3 regions of the Streptomyces sp. NPDC048254 genome follow, and region 2 is predicted to be linked to each of the others. Evidence: riboswitches for the same ligand, from Rfam matches in the RefSeq annotation. Region 2 holds a riboswitch; each other region holds the start of a gene.
What was found. Region 2 has a riboswitch for cyclic di-AMP ahead of ACGFZQ_RS35800 (NlpC/P60 family protein). Riboswitches for the same ligand answer to the same signal wherever they lie in the genome.
Positions count from the first base shown of each region.

Region 1: another riboswitch for cyclic di-AMP. It lies ahead of ACGFZQ_RS49065 (C40 family peptidase); the one in region 2 lies ahead of ACGFZQ_RS35800 (NlpC/P60 family protein).
Region 3: another riboswitch for cyclic di-AMP. It lies ahead of ACGFZQ_RS11965 (peptidoglycan DD-metalloendopeptidase family protein); the one in region 2 lies ahead of ACGFZQ_RS35800 (NlpC/P60 family protein).

Region 1 is NZ_JBICZJ010000032.1:30,272-32,525, reverse strand. It holds gene ACGFZQ_RS49070 (ATP-binding protein) at 21-479, shown strand; gene ACGFZQ_RS49065 (C40 family peptidase) at 513-986, opposite strand; cyclic di-AMP (ydaO/yuaA leader) riboswitch at 990-1,203, opposite strand; gene ACGFZQ_RS49060 (hypothetical protein) at 1,535-1,843, opposite strand; gene ACGFZQ_RS49055 (ATP-dependent Clp protease proteolytic subunit) at 1,851-2,254, opposite strand, start outside.
Region 2 is NZ_JBICZJ010000015.1:273,610-275,863, reverse strand. It holds gene ACGFZQ_RS35800 (NlpC/P60 family protein) at 1-898, opposite strand, end outside; cyclic di-AMP (ydaO/yuaA leader) riboswitch at 907-1,081, opposite strand; gene ACGFZQ_RS35795 (DUF1996 domain-containing protein) at 1,478-2,254, shown strand, end outside.
Region 3 is NZ_JBICZJ010000003.1:505,935-508,188, forward strand. It holds gene ACGFZQ_RS11960 (alpha-galactosidase) at 1-670, shown strand, start outside; cyclic di-AMP (ydaO/yuaA leader) riboswitch at 978-1,138, shown strand; gene ACGFZQ_RS11965 (peptidoglycan DD-metalloendopeptidase family protein) at 1,143-2,105, shown strand.

The sequences.
Region 1 (2,254 bases), on a different contig from region 2:
GGGAAAGGGACGACGTCGCCATGGCAGACCACCTGGAAGCATCCATCACTCTGCCGAGCGATCCCGCCTCGGTCTCCGCGGCCCGCTCCTATGTGCTGGGCATCCTCGCGGAATGGGGGCTGCCACCGGAGACGGAGACCGCGGACACCATCCGCCTCATCGTCTCCGAACTCGCCACCAACGCGGTGCAGCACACCTTCGGGCAGTCACCCACCTTCACGGTGGGACTCGTCCTCGACCGTGACGAACAGCTGCGCATCGGCGTCACGGACAGCCATCCGCGCTTCCCCAAGAGACTCCCGGCCGCGGTCCAGCAGGACAACGGGCGCGGCATGGTCATCATCCGCTGGCTCACCGCGGAGTGCGGCGGCAAGCTCCGGGTGCGCCCCACCCGGGAGGGCGGCAAGACCGTCTTCATCCAACTGCCCTGGGCAGTCCCGGCCGGCACGGTCACCGCCGCCGGCCAGCAGGAACCGTAGCCCCGAGTTCCCGCCGGCCGGCCGCTGGGTGGGTCAGCTGACCCGGCCGTACCAGACGCTCCGCGTCCAGATCTTCTGGAGCTTCACCACGTCCCCGGTCTTCGGGGCGTGCCAGATCTTTCCCTTCCCGGCGTAGATGCCGACGTGGTACACGCTGGAACCCGAGTGGAAGAAGACCAGGTCCCCGGCCTTGCGGTTGCCGGCCGAGATGTGACGGGTCTTGTTGTACTGCTGGGCCGCCGTACGCGGGAGCTTCTTGCCCGCCTTCTTGAACGAGTACAGCGTGAGCCCGGAGCAGTCGAACCGGTTCGGCCCGGTGGCACCCCACCTGTAGGGCGAGCCCTTCTTCGAGGCCGCGACCTGGAGTGCTTTCGTCCCCATCGTGGCGGCCGAGGCGTCGGAGGCGACACCCGGGATCACGATGGAGCCGCCCACGGCGGCGATGGTGAGCGCCGAGGCCGTGCCGGCCCGCGCCATCAGCGACGGGACACGATTGAGCGCAGTCATGCGCAACCCTTCGTCAGCCGCCTGTGAAGGATGACCTGTCGGATTCGGGCTGGCGAAGTTGCCCGGCCGCGTTGTCACGGCTTCACCCCAAGGGCTGCGCGGCCCGGTCATGGTGCGACCGTGCCGGCGACCCGTCGTGCTTGGGTCCTCCACTCCTGCCGATCCACTTCCGTCGACCGGGCATCCGTGCGGCGGCAGGACTCGGCGTCCGCCCGGATCGCCTCGCCGTTGTGGCGGGGGCTTGTCGTCAGACAGGGATCTTCACTCACGCCTGTCCGAAAATCCCAACGGAACCGGAGATTTGTGGGGTTACTCACCACCCACCCGTTCGGGTGGACAGCGCTGTGTTCGATTAGTCGTCAACTGCCCGACGTAGCCCCGGACCTGCGCCGAAGCCCTCCGCGGGTAGCTTTGAGCACGCACCTTGAGCGGCCCCGGCGGTCAGGTAAAACCACGCCATCCTCCGCCGAACGGCGGTAACTCCTTTGGGTCGTTTCAACTCCGGCCCGGCCGACCGGTGGACGCGTCGCTGCGGACTTCGCCGGGCGTCACCGTACGCAGTCGGGCGGGAGTGCGACGCGCGCGGTCCGGCGCTCACCGTCGAGCACCCGCAACGCCCGTGCCAGCGTGTCCCCGTGAAGCTCCGTCTCGCCCCGTCGATGCATCAGGGCGAGTGCGTCACGCAGCTCGGACGCGGCGCGCACCAGCGCCTGCGCGGCGCGCAGTCCACGATAGGTGTCCTCGTTCTGCGCCGGGTTGATACGGCCCAGCAGGTCGACCACGTCCAGATAACGGTCGATCAACTCGCCCTCGGCGCGGGTCAGCGCGGGCAGCGGAGGCAGCTCCGGTGGCAGCATCGGCCGCTCACCCCGCGTCCGGCAGGCCGAGCGAGGTCCTGCGGCTGGGTACGATCCGGTCCACCAGGCCGTACGCCAGTGCCGCCGGCGCGTCCAGCATCAGATCCCGCTCCAGGTCCTGGTTGACCTGGGCCGGTGTCCGCCCGGTGTGCCGGACGAGCAGCTCCTCGAGCAGTGCGCGGATCCGGTCCAACTCCGCCGCCTGGATGGCCAGATCACTCGGCTGGCCCTGTACCGGCTGCGGCAGCGACGGCTGCTGGAGCACGATGCGCGCACCCGGCAGCACGGACCGCTTGCCCGGCGTGCCCGCCGCGAGCAGCACCGCGGCCGACGCCCCGGCCTGCCCCAGGCAGATCGTCTCCACGTCGCAGGTGACGTACTGGACGGTGTCGTAGATCGCGGCCATCGCGC
Region 2 (2,254 bases):
CCGGGGTCATGATGCGGAAGCCACCCGTGTCCGCAGGGGACGTGGGCTGGGCGGCGCCCGGGGTCATGACGCGGAAGGAGCCGCTGTCCGTCGCGGGCACCGTCGGGATGGCACCCGTGTCCGTCACGGTCATCGCGGGGAAGGCGCCCGTACCGGTCAGGGCGTCGGTCCGGAAGGAGCCGGTGTCGCCGTACTGGCCGGGCATGCCGGCGGGGGCCGGCCACTGCTGGGCCGGGACCTGGGCCTCGGGCGTGGGCCAAGGGGTCTGGGCGGCCGGGGCCGGCTGCGAGGCCGGCGCGGCCGGTTCGAGTGCCGCGATCGCGCGCTGCCCGGTGCGCCGCGACAGCACCTCGCGCGCCTTGGCGATCTTCAGCTGGCTCTTGGTCTTGGACGTGCCCGGGGTGGCACGCTGCGGTGCGGCGGGGGGCAGCGCCTTGGACGCGCTCGACGGTCCCGGGGGCAGCGCCGCGGGGGACCCGGCCGTCAGTTCCAGCTTCGGACGCTCCGGCAGTTCACGGACGACCTCGATGTCGCTGTTCGCGGACGACCCCGCGGGCAGTTCCGGCCGGGACGGGCCGGAGCCCTCCAACTGGCCCAGCAGATCGGCGGCCATGGCGCTGACCGGCCGCCGCGGGCCGGGCCGGGCAGGCTGCCGGTCGGAGGGCAGCGCCGCCGGGACACTCGGCCCCAGTCGCGATCGCGCGCCGTCGAACCACTCCCGGGCGATGCTCTCGAGGCCCGGGTCGTCACGCCGGGGCCGCTTGAACAGCGGGACACCGCGGGACCGCGAGCCCCCGTTCATCGCACGTGTGGCGTTGTAGTTCCCGGTGGCGTTCTCGGCCTGGTCGTAGAGGCTGTCGATCCGCTGTCGAACCTCGTCACGGCTCTCGGGCGCCATGGGGGTCGTGCTCCTTCCGTGCTCCGCCTACCGAGTTAGCTGTCGGGTTCGGGCGGGTCGATCCGGAAGGCATGCCCTACGGTCCTTGCCCCTAAGGGCAGTTGACCGATTCACCCCAGTGGTTCGGTTGGGTCCCCGGCTCCGGAACGCCCCGTTGGGCACCGGATTAGGCGGAGGCCGCGCGGCCCGACGGGATTCGCCGGGGGGAGCCGAGCGGCTTGCCCGTCAACTTAGCCAACTTGTGTCACTCGTGTGAAGGTTGAAGTGCGTAATGTCCGATACGTAATTGTGATGTTCGTCGTAGCGTTCGAGATCCGGCCGTGCGGGACGGCATTTCGCCCGCATCCCGCTCCCGTCGTGAGGCCGTCGGAGCGGTGCCGTCGGCTGCCTGAGGAGCCGGCTTCCTGTGAGGTCACCGTGAATTTCCGGGACCGTTGAACACGGTGGCGCCATGCCGCGTATAGGGCGGGGGATTTCCATGTCCGGCCGACCACGACACGCAGGGGAACGACCTTGAGACCCAACAGGCGCAGACGCCCGACCGGCGCACAACGCGCGACCTTCGCAGCGGTCGCTCTGATGCTCGGCGGCGGAGTACTGGTCGCGGTGAACGTCTACGCCTCGGCCACCGAAGGCGGTTCGGACCAGTCCGGCCAGACCGCCAACGCCCAGGTGCTGTCCGCGCCCACCGTCTACTGCCCCGACGTCGGCAGCCGGCTGACGGACGTGCCCGATGCGGCCCGGGCCGACGTCGACGGTGAACTCGCGCAGCTGGACCAGCAGATCGCGGCCGCCTACCAGCAGCTCAAGGAGTCGGCCGCGGCGATCCAGCAGAACCCCGGCCTCGCCGACCAGACGATCCTGGATCCGCTGAAGGAGAAGCGGTCCGAATCCCTCCAGCGCATCGCCGACGCCATCGACCGCGAGGGCGACCGCCCCCAGGGCCTCGACGACCTCGCCGCCTGCACCCTGCGCTCCTCCGACCAGGGCGCCGGGCAGTCGGCAGCACCGCAGGACGGCGCCACGCCGAGCCAGAGCGCCAGCGCGAGTGCCAGTGCCGGCGCGGGTGCGGGGATCGGCGGCCAGGGCGGCAACGGCCCCGTCGCCGCCGACTACGCCGACATCACCAGCGTCCAGCCCAACGTCGCGACCCCGGCCGAGCAGCCCGGCGGCTCCACCGGCACCTTCGCCTCCAGCTGCGGCGTCAACGCGAACGGCCTGTTCAACTCGGACAACGTGATCGTCGCGCCCGGTGTCTCCAACGGCGCCCATCACTTCCACGACTACATCGGCAACCAGTCCAACAACGCCTTCGCCAGCGACGACGACCTCGCGAACGCCGACACCAGCTGTGCG
Region 3 (2,254 bases), on a different contig from region 2:
CGTCCGCGGGCTGTACGCCCTGCTCGACCGGATCCGGGCGGCCCACCCGAACGTCGCCATCGAGTCCTGCTCCGGCGGTGGCGGCCGGATCGACCTCGGCATCATGAGCCGTACCGACGAGGTGTGGACCTCCGACAACACCGACCCGCTGGACCGGCTCGCCATCCAGCACGGCTTCAGTCAGATCCACCCGGCCCGGGTGATGTCCGCCTGGGTCACCGACAGCCCGAACCACCAGCTCAACGGCCGGGTCAGCAGCTTGCGTTTCCGCTTCGTCAGCTCCATGGCCGGGGCGCTCGGCGTTGGCGGCGACCTCTCGCAGTGGACCGAGGAGGAGCTCGCCGAGGCCGGCCGCTGGGTGGAGCTCTACAAGGACATCAGGCCCCTGGTGCAGCGCGGCGACCAGTTCCGGCTGCGGCCGCCGGCCGGCGGGCTCAGCGCGGTGCAGTACACGCTCGGCGACGAGACCGTGGTCCTCGCCTGGCTCCAGGCGCAGAGCTACGGCGAGCCGATGCCGGCGCTGCGCCTGCGGGGCCTCGACCCGACGGCGTCGTACGAATGCCGTGAAACGGGTGAAGTGCATCGAGGTGCCGTTCTGTTGCACCACGGGCTGCGCACCGAGCTGCGCGGCGACCTGGATGCGACGGTTCTCCGGCTGCGTCGCATCTGAGCCTTCTGTCCGATATAGCGCCTTAATTGCAACTCCGTGCGGAATAAGGGGACGTGGCGTGACGTGCGTGAGGAGCGTCATATTCGTGACCGTCCGTCGCGCGTCATGTTCACGTAATTCCGGTGCTTTTCAAGGGGATTGGAGAAATGCGTAAGACGGGAATTCACGGAGGGTGACCGGGATTCCCGTAACGGATCAAGCGAAACTCGGACAGACGGAACCGACCGCTTGTTTACGTACGTCCTACTCGCTTACGTTCGCCACGCATCCGGACGGAACGCCGAATCCTGCCGCCGTCCGGAGTCCCCACACACACTCACCCGTGCCCGGCAGGAGCGGGGGACCCACCAGGTATGACCGCCTGTTCCGGTTCCCGGGACGGCTAGGGGTGCAGCCACGTCTTCCCGCGTGGCCGGGCAGCTCCAGCCCGAACCCGACAGCTCACCCCGCAGGCGCCGGAGAGGAATGCGTCATGCCCGCGAAGGGTAAGCACCGCCGCCCCAAGACCCAGCGTTTCACCCGCTCGATGGCCGTCGCCGGAACCGGTGGCGCCGCGCTGGCTCTGCCGCTCATGGGGGCCACCGGCGCCCACGCGCTCACCTCGCAGTCCGTTTCCGAAAAGGCCACGCAGTCGCTGCCGACCGTCGAGAAGACGGCTGCGCGAAAGGCCGCCGCCCAGAAGTCCGCCGTTCAGGATTCCGGCACCGGCGATTCCGCGCACCGCGTCTACACGGTGGTGCCCGGCGACTATCTCTCGAAGATCGCCCGCGAGCACAACGTCAACGGCGGCTGGCACCGGCTCTACGCCGACAACCGGCAGGCGGTCGGCGACAACCCCTCGCTGATCCACCCCGGTCTCAAGCTCACGCTCGGCGGCCGCCACGCCGCGACCACGGAGACCCCGACCTCGGACTCCTGGTCCGATACGCGGTCCCAGCCGCGGCCCGACTCGCAGTCCTCCGCCCCCTCCTCGTCGTCGTCCTCGAACACGGCCTTCTCCTCGGGCGCGTCGACGACGACCGCCTCCGGATTCACCCTCCCGGTCGCCGGGGGCACCGTCGGCACCGGCTACCACGTGGCCGGCGGCATGTGGTCCAGCGGCTACCACACCGGCGTCGACTTCGTCGTCCCGACCGGCACCCCGGTCAAGGCCGTCGGCGCGGGCACGGTCGTCACGGCGGGCTGGGGCGGTGCCTACGGCAACCAGGTCGTCATCAGGCTCGCCGACGGCTACTACGCGCAGTACGGCCACCTCTCCGCGCTCTCCGTCTCGGTCGGCCAGACCGTGACCGCGGGCCAGCAGGTCGGCCTCTCCGGTGCCACCGGCAACGTCACCGGCCCGCACCTCCACTTCGAGATCCGGACCACCCCCGACTACGGCTCCGACATCGACCCGGTCGGCTACCTCCGCTCCAAGGGCCTCGCCGTCGGCTGACCCTGAACCCCGCTGATCTGACACGCACTCCGAAGGCCGGACCCCCGATCCCCGGGTCCGGCCTTCGGGCGATCGACGCTTCAACACCACTGTTCGGAGGCTTATTCCTGGCTTGGTCGAGTATTTAGGCGTGTCTTATCTCACCGTTC